Regions from separate parts of the Mesorhizobium sp. WSM4845 genome, predicted to be linked through region 2. Evidence: predicted binding sites of a transcription regulator. Region 2 holds the regulator's gene; the other holds the start of a gene.
The links. Region 2 encodes HrcA, which represses chaperone genes, less so after heat shock. Its sites were predicted from a motif close to GTTAGCACTCNCNNNNNGNGAGTGCTAAC; they were not measured.

Region 1 (7,154 bases), on a different contig from region 2:
ACGGTGATCTCGGCGGTGGTCATCGGCGGCACCTCGCTGTTCGGCGGCATTGGCTCGGTCGGCGGCACGGTGGTGGGTGCGGCACTGATCGGCGTGCTGCAGAACGGGCTGCAGTTCAACAACGTCTCGTCCTACACGCAAAGCATCGTCATCGGCCTGATCCTGATCCTCGCCGTGGCCTTCGACCGCTGGCTGAAATCGCGGGTAAGGCGGTAGTCCGAGGGGCAATACAGACCTAGGTCGGCGGGACAGTACCCCCTCTGTCCTACCGGACATCTGCCCCTCAAGGGGGAGATTGGATGTCGCTTCGGCTTTCGCCAATCTCAGAATAACGCTACCGGCGAAGCTGCCAATCTCCCCCCTTGAGGGGGAGATTGGATGTTGCTGCGGCTTTCGCCATTCTCCAACTTGGGGAAAAGCCGCGTTCATGCCGGTGCGTTGAGACGCTGCGAACGCGTTGCCCAATCGATGACTGTCCCGCCGGCAACGGTAGAACTCGTCAGCGGCGCGAGAAGATCGTTGCGGCGGGCGAACGCCACGAAGGTCGCCCGCGCCGTCTCGGCGTCGATCTCTCCGTCCATCGCCGCCCGGCAGGCGTTGGCGGCGATGTCATGCGCGGCCGTCCGGCTCGCCCGCGGCCAGTCAGCAAGCAGCGCATAGGCCTCAGCCGCGCTTTCTATCCTGGTCGGCGTGCCGAGGCCGGTAAGGATGGTGACCGGCTTTTCAAAAGAAGAACGGTCCATGACACTCTCCTTTCCGGTTCAACTGTCTCCAACAGGCGCAGGCATGCGCGCCCGCGCGACCATCATTTACGCTCCTCCTGGCCGGCCCCGACGCGTTGGGCCGACAGGAACATCAGCGTATAGGCCGCCTTGCGGCGATCCCAGCCGGCCTGCTCGGCCATGCCCAGCAAGCCGTCGACCAGGGGCGCCAGCGCCGCCCTGCAATCGGTTTCATAGTTGAAATCGTTCTTCGGGCGGGTCGGCGCCGCGATCTTTCCAAAACTGTCCATCACATCCATCGCAACACCTGCTCCGCATTAATCCCGGACCGGCAAGACCGTGCCCGCTTTGGCGGACACGGTCCATCTGCCGTTCAGAAGCCTCGCTTTGGAGGCCTGACCTTAGTAGTCCATGCCGCCACCGCCGGGCATTGCCGGTGCGGCAGCTTCCTTCTTCGGCTTCTCGGCCACCATCGCCTCGGTGGTTACCAGCAGGCCGGCCACCGACGCGGCGTCCTGCAGAGCGGCGCGCACCACCTTGGCCGGGTCGATCACGCCCTGCGCGTAGAGATCACCGAACTCATTGGTCTGGGCGTTCCAGCCATAGCCGAATTCGGTCTTCTCGCGCAGCTTGCCGACGATGATCGAGCCTTCCGCACCGGCATTCTCGGCGATCTGGCGCACCGGCTGCTCGATGGCCCGACGCACGATCTCGACGCCGGTCCTCTGGTCGGGGTTGTCGACGGCGACATTGTCGAGCGCCTTCGCTGCCCTGAGCAGCGCCACGCCGCCGCCAGGCAGTATGCCTTCCTCGACCGCAGCGCGGGTGGCGTGCATGGCGTCGTCGACGCGGTCCTTGCGCTCCTTGACCTCGACCTCGGTCGAGCCGCCGACGCGGATGACGGCGACGCCGCCGGCGAGCTTGGCCAGCCGCTCCTGCAGCTTCTCGCGGTCATAGTCGGAGGTGGTCTCCTCGATCTGCGCCTTGATCTGGCTGATGCGTGCCTGGATCTCGTCCTTGCGGCCGGCACCATCGACGATCGTGGTGTTCTCCTTCTCGATCAGCACCTTCTTGGCGCGGCCGAGCATCTCCAGCGTGACGTTTTCGAGCTTGATGCCGAGATCCTCGCTGATGGCCGTGCCGCCGGTCAGGATGGCAATGTCTTCCAGCATCGCCTTGCGGCGGTCACCAAAACCCGGCGCCTTGACGGCGGCAACCTTCAGCCCGCCGCGCAGCTTGTTGACGACCAGCGTCGCCAGCGCCTCGCCTTCGACATCCTCGGCGATGATCAGCAGCGGCTTGCTCGATTGCACTGCGGCTTCGAGCACCGGCAGCATGGCCTGCAGGTTGGACAGCTTCTTCTCGTGGATCAGCACATAGGGCTCTTCGAGCTCGACGCGCATCTTGTCCTGGTTGGTGATGAAATAAGGGCTGAGATAGCCGCGATCGAATTGCATGCCCTCAACCACTTCGAGTTCAGTCTCGGCGGTCTTGGCCTCCTCGACCGTGATGACGCCCTCATTGCCGACCTTTTCCATCGCTTCGGCGAGGAAGCGGCCGATCTCCACATCGCCATTGGCCGAGATGGCGCCGACCTGGGCGATCTCGTCGTTCCTTGTCACCTTGCGGGCATTGGCCTTGAGTTCGGCGACGATGGCGTCGACCGCCTTGTCGATGCCGCGCTTCAGGTCCATCGGGTTCATGCCGGCGGCAACCGCCTTGGCGCCTTCCTGGACGATCGACTGCGCCAGAACGGTAGCGGTCGTCGTGCCGTCGCCGGCGACGTCGCTGGTCTTCGAGGCGACCTCACGCACCATCTGCGCACCCATGTTCTCGAACTTGTCCTCAAGCTCGATTTCCTTGGCGACGGTAACGCCGTCCTTGGTGATGCGCGGGGCGCCGAATGACTTGTCGAGGATGACATTGCGGCCCTTGGGACCGAGCGTCACCTTCACCGCGTCGGCGAGGATGTTGACACCGCGCAACATCTTCTCGCGGGCTTCGGTATGGAATTTCACATCCTTGGCAGCCATTGGATAACTCCTTCAAATAGGCAGCTTACGTTGACTGATGGCTTGTTCAGGCCCCGCTCAGGCGGCCTTCTTTTTTATCTGGTCGGTCATTTCAATCACGCCCAGCACATCGCTTTCCTTCATGATGAGCAGGTCCTCGCCATTGAGCTTGATCTCGGTGCCCGACCATTTGCCGAACAGGATGCGGTCGCCGACCTTGACGTCCAGCGGCTGCAGCTGTCCGCTATCGTCGCGCGCGCCGGGGCCGGCGGCGATGACCTCGCCTTCCTGCGGCTTCTCCTTGGCTGTGTCAGGAATGATGATGCCGCCCGCGGTCTTCTCGTCGACCTCGATGCGGCGGACCAGGATACGGTCATGCAATGGACGGAACGCCATGTCGTTCTCCTCATAGGACAAACAGATTTTCTTGGACCTCCCTTCGCAGCCGACCAATGGGTCGGTGCGACGGTGCGCGACCCCTGCTCAGGCATCACGCGCCTATCGAATTAGTCTGCCTATCCAGCCTTTCAAGAGGACGCCGAAAAAATTTTAGCACTCGCCGTTGTCGAGTGCCAACGCACCGTAATAACACACTGTAATAATGGCGCTATTCCAGGATTTGAAACGACGGATGCGGCTTGAAATCGGGGCGCAACCTTCCGACATCATCGTCGATCCCGGCACCGTCTGCCGGCGGCCGGAACCGATGAGGAAGTGGAAGCGTTTTCCCCCGCGGAGGATGGACGCCTGATCGTTCGGAAAGGAGACGGGCATGGTCGGTAATGAGTTCCAGGTCAGCAACGAGTTCCGGCTCCAGATGCAGGGTTTTGGCCTGACGACGGCAGAGATCCATTATCGTCTTCCCGACTATCGGGACCTGCTCCAGCTCTTCATCTGGCAGCAATACGACATCGCCCCGGATTTCCCGACGCTGAAGCATTTCCTTGAATTTTGGGAACGTGAGATCGAGGGCCCGCTGCATTCTGTGCGCGTCGCCCATCACCGTCTGATTCAGCCCTCCGAATGGCGGGCGGTGGACGGCGTCATTACGCTGCAGTGAAATAGAAAAAAGGCGGCGCTTTTAATGAATGGCGCCGCCTCTGCAGCACAGCGCGTCCGCCCCGGCTTCAGGTTCCCCGGCTTCAGGTTCATTGGCGTTCAGGTGGATTGGCGTTCAGGTGGATTTACGTCCCGTGACCAGCAGTCCGGCGGTGCGCGCCGCCTTGACGAAGGCGGTTCGCGCCTCGCGGGCGGTGCGCCAGCCGTCGAGCGCGTCGCGGCAGGCGCGATAGGCTGCGCGCCAGCTCCGGCCGCGCGCCCGGTCCGGCCATCGCTGCATGCATTCGATGGCTTCCCAGCTGCTGGCGACCTTGCGCTCTCCGACGGATTGGAGCTTGAGCGTGATCGGCTCGGAGAATGGGACGTCGTTCATCACTTCCTCCTTTTTTCTTTTTGAGAATAACCAGGAAGGCGGCCCGATCGGCGCCCGACTGACGAGATGGTTCGTATGGCTGCACGCTTCAAGACCTCCCCCGTCTCCCAGTCTGCTTGCCGAAACCCGGCGCTATATGTCGTCGTCCGGCGGTTCGAGAAGCCCGATCAGCGTCGCCACCCTTGCCGACGGCAGCGGGCGGCCCTCGTTGACCAGCGCCTCATCGGCGCCGACCCAGGCAAAGGCCTCGCGCAACTCTTCGATCGTCGCGCCGGTCGAGGCGATGTCGGCGATCACGGCGTCGTCGACCGGGCCCAGCACCGAAATGATGTCGTCGCGTGTCATGGTCATGATGTCCTCCATGCGGCGTGCCGGCGCGACCCTCAAACGTCGGTTGAAACCGGCATTGCCAGCACAATCGGGGCCAGTACAATCTGGCAACAAAAATTCTGGCAGCGGGACAGAATCTGGGTCTTGATTTCGGCCTGACAATAACCAAATGAAAATTGCCGGTTGCCGAATGGGACCGGCAGAACCCAGGGAGCGCCAAGCTCTTTGGCGTCCCTCGTACTATGTTGCTCCACGGAGGATGTAGCTATGAGAACCGCATTCGACTTTTCCCCGCTCTATCGGTCGAGCATCGGTTTCGACCGCATCTTCAACTTGCTGGAAAACGCGCCTCAGGCAGTCGAAACCTGGCCGCCCTATGACATCGCGCGAAGCGACGAGAACACCTATCGGGTGAGGATCGCCGTCGCCGGCTTTTCCGAGAACGACCTCGACATCAGCCACGAGCCGAACCTTCTCATCGTCTCGGGCGAGCGCAAGGAACAGGACGAGGTGGAATATCTCCATCGCGGCCTTCCGGTGCGACCGTTCACACGGCGCTTCGAGCTTGCCGATCACATGACGGTCACCGGCGCCTCGCTTAATAACGGCCTGCTGACGATCGACCTCGTGCGCCAAGTGCCCGAAGAGATGAAGCCGCGTCGCATCACGATCGCCAAGCAAGACGGCGCGCCGAAGGCCGGACAGGTCGAGAAGCCGAAGCAGGCCGCCTGAGCGAAGGCGATCTCTGGCGTTCGCCTTTGACACAACCAGTCGAGAAAGGAGAACAGCAATGGCTATTCGTGATCTCATACCCTGGGGCCGGGAGAACAGTCCGGTTCCCAGCTTCTATCGTGACGAGGACCGCGACCCGTTCATGGCGTTGCATCGCGAGATGAACCGCCTGATCGACGACGCCTTCCGCGGCTTCGAAACGCGCATGCCGATGCTCAGCGGATTTTCGTCGGCGCGCGGCAGCTGGCCGAGCGTTGAAATCGCCGACGGCGAGAAGGAGATCCGCGTGACCGCGGAAATTCCCGGCATGGACGAAAAGGACGTCGAGGTGATGCTCGATGACGGCGTGCTGACGCTGCGTGGCGAGAAGCGCTCCGAGACCGAAGACAAGGACAGGCAGTTCTCCGAGCGGTTCTACGGCCGCTTCGAGCGCCGCATCCCGCTCGGCTACGAGGTCGAGGAGGACAAGGTGAACGCCGCCTTCCATAACGGCGTGCTCACCGTGACGCTGCCCAAGACGGAGCGCGCACGGACGAAAGCCAAGCGCATCGCCATCAGTGGCAGTGCCGCCAGCCCCGGCAAGAGCAAGCACTGACGACATCGGCAGCCGGACGCGCCAGCCGCGCCCGGCTGCAGATCGGGCTGCATCCCGATCGGCCCGCGCGCTCCGCCCAAAGGCACGGGCTTCATTTGTTCGGCCGATGCGCCTGACGGGGCGAAGGCCGCATAGTGAGTATCTACGGAGCATTGAGTAGCAGCGTCGCTACCGTGGCGTTCCTGGCGCACAGGCTACGGAGCCCGTCATCCCTTGGGGTGGCGGGCTTTCGTATCAATTGTCGGCTTTATCGGCCTGTGAAAAGTCCTCGCCATCCGCTTCGTGTCACGATCGCGGGCGGAGGCAGCCACCCGTCTCAGATCGCCTCGCGCTGCCGTTCCGGCGTGGCGACCAGCAAGGCCGCGGCGGCGTTGGCGGCAGCAAGTGCGGCCTCGACCCGATGCCCGCGGGCAAGGCCTGCCGCGAACGCGCCGACGAACTCGTCGCCGGCGCCATGGGTGCTGACCACCTTCACCGGAAGGGCGGCCCGCGCGAACGCCTGGCCGTCGCGGCCGCAATAGGCAACGCCCTCCCCGCCGGCCGTGACGATCGCCGCCGGGTAGAAATCGATCAGCATGCGTGCCGCCTCGGCAGCACCCTCGAGCGTATCGACGACCGCAACGCCGGCCAAAAATTCCGCCTCGATGGCGTTGACGATGACGAGATCGGTGAGTGCGATCAATTCGCCGGACAGTTTTCGCGCGGGGGCGGCGTTGAGCACGACGCGGCCGCCATGCGCCTTCACCGCCCGCGCTGCCGCAATGTTGGCGGCTTCCGGCACCTCGTTCTGCAGCAGCAGCACCGCCGTTTGCGCAACCATCTCGGTCGCGGCCACGATGTCCTTCTCGCCCAAGGTGAGATTGCTGCCCGAGACGATCACCGCGCCATAATCGCCGCCGGCGTCGAAGATCGCCACGCTCATGCCCGAGCCGGCGCCAGGTGCGACCCGCACGAAGCGGCTGTCGACGCCGCGGCGCGCGAGATTGCTGACAAGCGCGCGGCCGAAATCGTCATCGCCGACGGCGCCGATCATTGCCGAGCGCACGCCGGCCCGCGCCGCCGAGACCGCCTGGTTGCCGCCCTTGCCGCCGCATTTCGGCTGCCAGGCATGGCCGGTTACGGTTTCGCCCTTGCGCGGGCGGTCAGGCGCTTCGACCATGATGTCGTAATGCAGGCTGCCGAACACGGTGACCAGCGGAGCCGTCATGTGCCCCAATCTTTCATGAGCCGCCCCAATCTTTCATGAACCGCCCTTGTCCCGGCGTTTCGAGGTCACCGCCGACATCGTGCGGCCGAGATTGCGCTCCGCCGCCTGGTAGTCGCGCTGTGCC
Region 2 (7,154 bases):
GCGCTCCGCCCAGCGCATCGACACACAGGCCGGAATCGTCCGACAATGCCGGCAGGCCTGTCGCCTTGGCGGCGGCAAAGGCCTTGATATAGGCGTTCTCCTCGAAGGTGGTGCCGGTCTCGTCCGGCTCCGGCAGGCCATATTCCTTGGCCGACTTCGCTTCTATGCCGAACGGCGCCATCAGATCGGCGAATTCGCGCAATTTGCCGGCATTGTGGCTGGCGACAACGATCTCATGTCCATCAAGCGAATGCATCAGATGCCCCAAATTCTTGGTTCGGCGAATTCGATCGAATTGCCGGAGGGGTCGCGAACATAGATCGAGCGGCCACCCTGCGGCCATTCGAACTCGCTTTCGATGGCGATTTTCTTTCGCTCAAGATGCGCTCTCCAGCGCACGATCTCGTCCGCGCTCGCCGCAAAGCAGAGATGGCCGTCGCCGACCGTGCCGTGCGGCGGCACTTTCAGCCTGGCATCGGGCGCCGGCGGCACCTTGGTCGCCTCGGCGTTGAAGATGAGCAGCACGCCGTCCCCGCAGCGGAAGAAAAGATGCCTGCCGTCGACCTTGCCCAGCAGATCGAGCCCGAGCACATCGGTGTAGAATTTTTCCGCGGCATCGAGGTCGGTGACGTACAGCGCTGATTCGAGGATGGCAGAGGGTGTCACGAGGCACCCCCCTCTGGCCTGCCCTCTTTGCCAAAACTTGGCATCTCCCCCTCAAGGGGGGAGATTGGCAGCTTCAGCGCTTCCGCACATCCCACGCCGCCGACAGTTGGCGAAAGCCGATTGGATACCCGATCTCCCCCCTTGAGGGGGAGATGGCCGGCAGGCCAGAGGGGGGCGGACAAGCTCGGCATTTGCAGGACTACGCCACGGCCATCTGCTGCAGGCTGACCAGTCGCGCAATACCTTTCTTGGCCAATTCCATCAGCGCCGCAAATTGCTCTTCCGAGAAAGGCTCGCCCTCGGCCGTGCCTTGTATCTCGACAATGCCGCCCTTGCCGGTCATGACGAAATTGGCGTCGGTGCCGGCCGATGAATCCTCGAGATAGTCGAGGTCGATGACCGGCTGGCCGTCGTGGATGCCGCAGGAGATAGCCGCGACATGGTCCTTCAGCACCTTGGCGACGCTGGCCATCTGCCGGGCTTCCATCCAGCGCAGGCAGTCGTAAAGCGCCACCCAGCCGCCGGTGATCGAGGCGGTGCGCGTGCCGCCATCGGCCTGGATCACGTCGCAGTCGACGGTGATCTGCTGCTCGCCCAGCGCCTGCAGATCGACCACTGCGCGCAGCGAACGGCCGATCAGCCTCTGGATTTCCAGCGTGCGGCCGCCTTGCTTGCCAGCCGAAGCCTCGCGGCGCATGCGCTCGCCGGTCGAGCGCGGCAGCATGCCGTATTCCGCCGTCACCCAGCCCTTGCCGGAATTGCGCATCCAGCCCGGCACCTTTTCCTCGAGGCTGGCGGTGCACAGCACGTGGGTGTCGCCGAACTTCACCAGGCACGAGCCTTCCGCGTGCTTGGAGACGCCGCGCTCAAAGGAGATGGCTCGCATTTCGTCGAACTGGCGTTTGGAAGGGCGCATTCAGGCTTCTTTCTTGTCGTTTTAGGAGTCGTGGCCGGCTTGTAGCCGCACGCGACGAGAGGCGCAAAGGAAAATGGACCAGTTGCGCGGGCGAGGCCGATGTCTATATCCTTGGGCCGGAGGTATTTGGCTCGAATGACCAAGGCAGTCGATCCCGGTTCCCAGTCGGCGGCAGCGCTCCAATCCCCCGCGCTTCAATCGCCCGCCCTTCAATCGCTCGACATGCGCTCGCGCGACATCTTTCGGCGCATTGTCGATTCCTATCTGAAGGACGGCGAGCCGGTCGGCTCGCGCAGCCTGTCGCGTATCCTGCCGTCTTCGCTGTCGCCGGCCACCATCCGCAATGTGATGAGCGATCTCGAGCATCTCGGCCTGATCTACGCGCCGCATATCTCGGCCGGCCGATTGCCGACCCAGGCCGGCCTGCGCTTCTTCGTCGATGCCTTCATGGAGCTTGGTGATCTCTCCGACGAGGAGCGCCGCACCATCGAGGCGCAGGTACGCGCCTCCGGCTCTGGTGCGACGCTGGAGCACATGCTCACCGAGGCGAGCCAGATGCTGTCCGGCATGTCGCGCGGCGCCGGCCTCGTGCTTGCCGCCAAGAACGAGGTGGCGCTCAAGCATATCGAATTCATCCAGCTCGAGCCGAACAAGGCGCTGGCCGTGCTGGTGTCGCAGAACGGCGACGTCGAAAACCGCGTCGTCGACCTGCCCGCCGGCATCACCGTCTCGCAACTGCACGAAGCCTCGAATTTCCTCAACGCCCATATCCGCGGTCGCACGCTGGCCGAGGCGCGGGTCGAGATCGCCCGCATCAAGGAAGAAACCAGGGCCGCCCTCGACACGTTGTCGCAGGATTTGGTCGAGAAGGGCCTTGCTGTCTGGGCAGGCGCCGAGAGCGGCTTGCCGGCGCGTCTCATCGTGCGCGGTCGCGCCAATCTGCTGGAAAATGTCACCGCCCAGGCCGACATCGAGCTGCTGCGGCATTTGTTCGAGGATCTGGAGACGCAGGACGGGCTGATCCAGCTTCTCGACCTCGCCGAGGAAGGCTCCGGCGTGCGCATCTTCATCGGCTCGGAGAACAAGCTGTTTTCGCTGTCGGGCTCGTCGCTGGTCGTGGCGCCCTATCGCGACAAGGACGCCCGCGTCATCGGCGCGCTCGGCGTCATCGGCCCGACCCGGCTGAACTACGCACGCATCGTGCCGATGGTCGACTATACCGCGCAGCTTATTTCCCGCATGCTGCGATAATGCATGTCGCCCAAAAAACCGAAGCGCGTCGCACGGATCCTTCCAACGCGACATGCTTAAGGGAACCTCAAGGAGAAAAAAATGGCGCTGGAATCATTCAAGGCTCAGATCAGCCTGTTGCTCGAGCAGATGATCAACCAGCCCGAGGATCAGCATGAAGTGCAGGAGCAGTTGCGCGAAAAGCTGGGGGAGATGCGCGCCATGGGCCTGCCGCTGCCGGCCGATCTCGTCGCGCTGGAAAAGCGCCTCGACGACGATTTCTACGCCGCCGGGAACTGAGCCCGAAAGGTGCAAGGACGGCTAGCCGACCGGCGAGCATGAGGATCTCGTGACCGGCTTCGTCGTCTCCGGCGACGCGGTCTGGGCCGACCGGCAAGTGATGCGGTGCCCCGAGGGCGGCGGCGGTTGCATCTGGCCGTCACCTGCGGGCGAGGATGTATTCAGCATGCGACCCCGTCGGATATTTTCAAACGGCAGACTAGCTTGCGCGGCCGAAGGCTTTATCCTGCCTGGTCGAGACTTAGTTGCCTGACTCACTTGATTGCCTGACCCTTGCCCATCTGACCTCTTGGGAGCGAAACCAATGAACAAGCCCGCCACCACCGTGCCTGTGCCCGGCCGCGGCCGCATCTACAATTCGATCACCGAGACGATCGGCGACACGCCGCTGGTGCGGCTCGACAAGTTCGCGGGGGAAAAGGGCGTCGTCGCCAATCTGCTGGCCAAGCTCGAATTCTTCAACCCGATCGGCTCGGTCAAGGATCGCATCGGCGTCTCGATGATCGAGGCGCTGGAGGCATCGGGCAGGATTGCGCCCGGCAGGACCACGCTGATCGAGCCAACCTCGGGCAACACCGGCATCGCGCTCGCCTTCGCCGCCGCCGCCAAGGGCTACAAGCTGATCCTGACCATGCCGGAAACCATGTCGGTCGAACGCCGCAAGATGCTGGCGCTGCTCGGCGCCGAACTGGTGCTGACCGAAGGGCCGAAAGGCATGAAAGGCGCCATCGCCAAGGCCGACGAACTGGCCGCGACGCTGCCCGACGCCATCATTCCGCAGCAGTTCGAGAATCCCGCCAATCCGGAAATTCACCGCCGCACCACTGCCGAGGAAATCTGGAACGACACTCATGGCGAAGTCGACATCTTCGTCGCCGGCATCGGCACCGGCGGCACCATCACCGGCGTCGGCCAGGTGCTGAAGCAGCGCAAGCCCTCCGTGCATGTCGTCGCCGTCGAGCCGGAAGCCTCGCCGGTGCTGTCGGGCGGCCAGCCCGGCCCGCACAAGATCCAGGGCATCGGCGCCGGCTTCGCGCCGAAGATCCTCGACACGACCATTTATGACGAGATCGTCAAGGTCTCCAACGAGGATTCGGTCGCCAATGCGCGGCTCGTCGCCCGCCTCGAAGGCGTGCCGGTCGGCATCTCGTCGGGCGCTGCCCTGCAGGCGGCGATCGTCGTCGGCTCGCGGCCGGAGAATGAGGGCAAGAACCTGGTGGTCGTTATTCCGTCCTTCGCCGAACGCTATCTGTCGACGATCCTGTTCGAAGGGCTGGGGGCTTAGGGCATATTTGTGCCGGCCTGCGGTTGCGGTTTCCCGCGCCTCCGTAGCGCCCCGCCAATTGTCGAAGCCGGCGCCGCCCCTCACCTGCCTGCCGGCATCCGCACCCCGTAAATGGGGCGAGGGGGCGCTCTCATTGACGGGTTCGCCAATCGCCAGCGTTGCAGAAAAAAGTGCCGACACCGCGACCAGCCTCTTTCTCCCCGTTTACGGGGAGAAATGCCCGGTCCACCCTCCGCAGCTGCTGCGGAGGACGGGCAGGGCAATGAGGGGCGGCACCAGCGGTCGGCCTTAGATCCCAAACATCGGATCATGTCTGACCCCGGCCTTTCCCTGACCTCATTCTTCGGCTGCGAGCCCAGCCCGTCGTGCCTGCAGGAACCGGCGCACGGCCGGGTCGCGTTCGAGGCCGATCGCCCTGTTATAGGCCTCGGTAGCCTCCCGAGTTTTGCCGAGCCTGGCCAGAAGGCCCGCGCGGGCGGCCCAATAAGGCTGATAATCATGCAGCCGTTTGTCGTCGCCAAGCTCATCAAGTGCACTCAATCCCGCCGCGGCGCCGTCGGCCTCGGCAAGGGTCACCGCGCGGTTGATCGAGACCACCGGCGAGCCGGCAATCACCGACAGCGCATCATAGAGCTGTTTGATCGCGGCCCAGTCGGTCCGGCCGGTCAGCCGCCTTGTCGTATGGGCGGATTGCACGGCTGCCTCGAGCTGGTAGCGGCCGACGACGCGCTTGGCCGCGGCGTGCTTCAGCAATGTCTCCGCTTCGTCAATCAACGCGCCGTCCCACAGCCCAAGCTCCTGCTCGGCCAATGGCACATAGTCCCCGGCGGCGTTGCGCCGCGCCGCACGCCGCGCCTCGGCAAACAGCATCAGCGCCAGCAGGCCAAGCGCTTCCGGCTCATCCGGCATCAGCGAGGCTACCAGCCGGCCGAGCCAGATGCCTTCGGTCGCGAGATTGCGGCGGCGGGTTTCGGTGCCGGCCGGGTCGGACCAGCCTTCGGCGAACGCGGCGTAGATCGCTTCCAGCACCGCATCCAGCCGCTCGCCAAGCTCTGCCCGCTCCGGCACGCGGAACGGAATGCCGGTCTCGCGGATGCGGCTTTTGGCGCGCACCAGGCGCTGGCCCATCGTTGCCGGCGATACCAGGAAGGCCGAGGCGATCGTCGCTGCGTCGAAGCCCAGAATAGCCTGCAGGATCAGCGGCGCGCGTACGCCAGCCTCGATCGCCGGATGGGCACAGGCAAACATCAGTCGCAGCCGCTCATCGGGCAGGTCTTCATCGATCATGCGGGCCTCGATCTCCTCGGCGATCAGCCTGAGATGGTCGCGGCTCGCCTCGCTGGTCAGCCGCCGCCGGATCGCGTCGACGCGGCGTCTGCACGCCACCGCCAGCAGCCAGGCTTCTGGCTTCTGCGGCACGCCGGTCTGCGGCCAGCGCTCCAGCGCCGCCACAAAGGCGTCGGCCAGCACGTCCTCGGCGCCGGCCACGTCGCGCGTGCGGGCGGCGAGGAAGGCGATGAGCTTGCCGTAGCTTTGCCGGGCGGCCGCTTCCGCCGCCGCCCGGGCGACCTCCAGGTCATTCGTCATCACATGGTTTGTTCCCAGATCGGCCGCACCTCGACTGTGCCGGTGCTGGCAGCTGGGCATCGCGCCGCCCAGGCAATAGCCGCGTCGGCGTCCTCCGCCTCGATCATGTAGAAACCGGCGAGCTGCTCCTTGGTATCGGCGTAGGGACCGTCGAGCACGTTGGTCTTGCCGTTGGCCATCCGTACCGAGGTCGCGGCTTGGGTCGGCTTCAGCCGGTCACCGGCCAACCAGGAGCCGGACTTCTTCAACGCCTCGGTATAGGCGCCATAGGCTGCGCTGATCTCGTAGGTCTTCTTCGTCGGCGCGGCCGCCATCGCGGCTTCGTTCACGTAGATCAAAAGCATGTATCGCATGGTCTTCTCCATTTTCGAAGGCCGCATCGTTGCGAGCCGAACGTATGTCGCGCGGCCTCGCGCGATTTCGACAGGCTCTGCGAAAATCTTTCGGCTCCGATCGCACATCGCGCAAGCGGCTATGCGTTGCGGCATCAATCAGCCGTTCGTCTAATGGATATTATTGCGGGTTGGCATTTCCCGCCCGCTGTCTAAACTCGCCTCGGGTCGCGCGGTGGCAGATATTTCAGGGAGGAGATCACATGCACAATTTCAGGACGAAATTTATTGTCGCCGGCACGCTGGCGCTGTCGCTGGGCCTTGGCGCGATGTCGGCCAAGGCGCAGGAATTCATCAACGTGCTGACCGGCGGCACCTCGGGCGTCTATTATCCGCTCGGCGTCGCACTGTCGGAAATCTACGGCAAGGGCATTGAGGGCGCCCGCACCCAGGTGCAGGCGACGAAGGCCTCGGTCGAGAACCTCAACCTGTTGCAGCAGGGCAAGGGCGAGATCGCCTTCGCGCTCGGCGATGCCGTCAAACTGGCCGCCGAGGGCAACACCGAGGCCGGTTTCCCGGGCAAGCTCGACAAGCTGCGCGGCGTCGCCGCCATCTATTCCAACTATATCCAGATCGTTGCCAGCAAGGAATCCGGCATCAAGACGCTTGCCGACCTCAAGGGCAAGAGCCTGTCGGTCGGCGCGCCGGCCTCCGGCACCGAGCTCAACGCCCGCGCCATCTTCGCCGCCGCCGGGCTGAAATACGAGGATCTCGGACGGGTCGAGTATCTGCCCTTCGCCGAATCGGTCGAGCTGATCAAGAACCGCCAGCTCGACGC

Region 1: AC0L2C_RS23740 (co-chaperone GroES) is a predicted target of HrcA. The motif match lies at 3,283-3,311, and genes of this name have one in related genera.

The regions. Positions count from the first base shown of each region.
Region 1 covers NZ_JBVVQA010000023.1:65,082-72,235, reverse strand. The annotation lists gene AC0L2C_RS23760 (ABC transporter permease) at 1-216, shown strand, start outside; gene AC0L2C_RS23755 (DUF982 domain-containing protein) at 426-743, opposite strand; gene AC0L2C_RS23750 (hypothetical protein) at 806-1,012, opposite strand; gene groL (chaperonin GroEL) at 1,124-2,755, opposite strand; gene AC0L2C_RS23740 (co-chaperone GroES) at 2,813-3,130, opposite strand; gene AC0L2C_RS23735 (usg protein) at 3,507-3,794, shown strand; gene AC0L2C_RS23730 (DUF982 domain-containing protein) at 3,909-4,166, opposite strand; gene AC0L2C_RS23725 (hypothetical protein) at 4,299-4,517, opposite strand; gene AC0L2C_RS23720 (Hsp20 family protein) at 4,764-5,228, shown strand; gene AC0L2C_RS23715 (Hsp20/alpha crystallin family protein) at 5,287-5,823, shown strand; gene AC0L2C_RS23710 (ribokinase) at 6,140-7,030, opposite strand; gene AC0L2C_RS23705 (MurR/RpiR family transcriptional regulator) at 7,064-7,154, opposite strand, start outside.
Region 2 covers NZ_JBVVQA010000012.1:138,184-145,337, reverse strand. The annotation lists gene rdgB (RdgB/HAM1 family non-canonical purine NTP pyrophosphatase) at 1-256, opposite strand, end outside; gene AC0L2C_RS16170 (VOC family protein) at 256-666, opposite strand; gene rph (ribonuclease PH) at 866-1,582, opposite strand; gene hrcA (heat-inducible transcriptional repressor HrcA) at 1,718-2,833, shown strand; gene AC0L2C_RS16155 (hypothetical protein) at 2,915-3,112, shown strand; gene cysK (cysteine synthase A) at 3,417-4,397, shown strand; gene AC0L2C_RS16145 (RNA polymerase sigma factor) at 4,734-5,984, opposite strand; gene AC0L2C_RS16140 (YciI family protein) at 5,984-6,337, opposite strand; gene AC0L2C_RS16135 (TAXI family TRAP transporter solute-binding subunit) at 6,580-7,154, shown strand, end outside.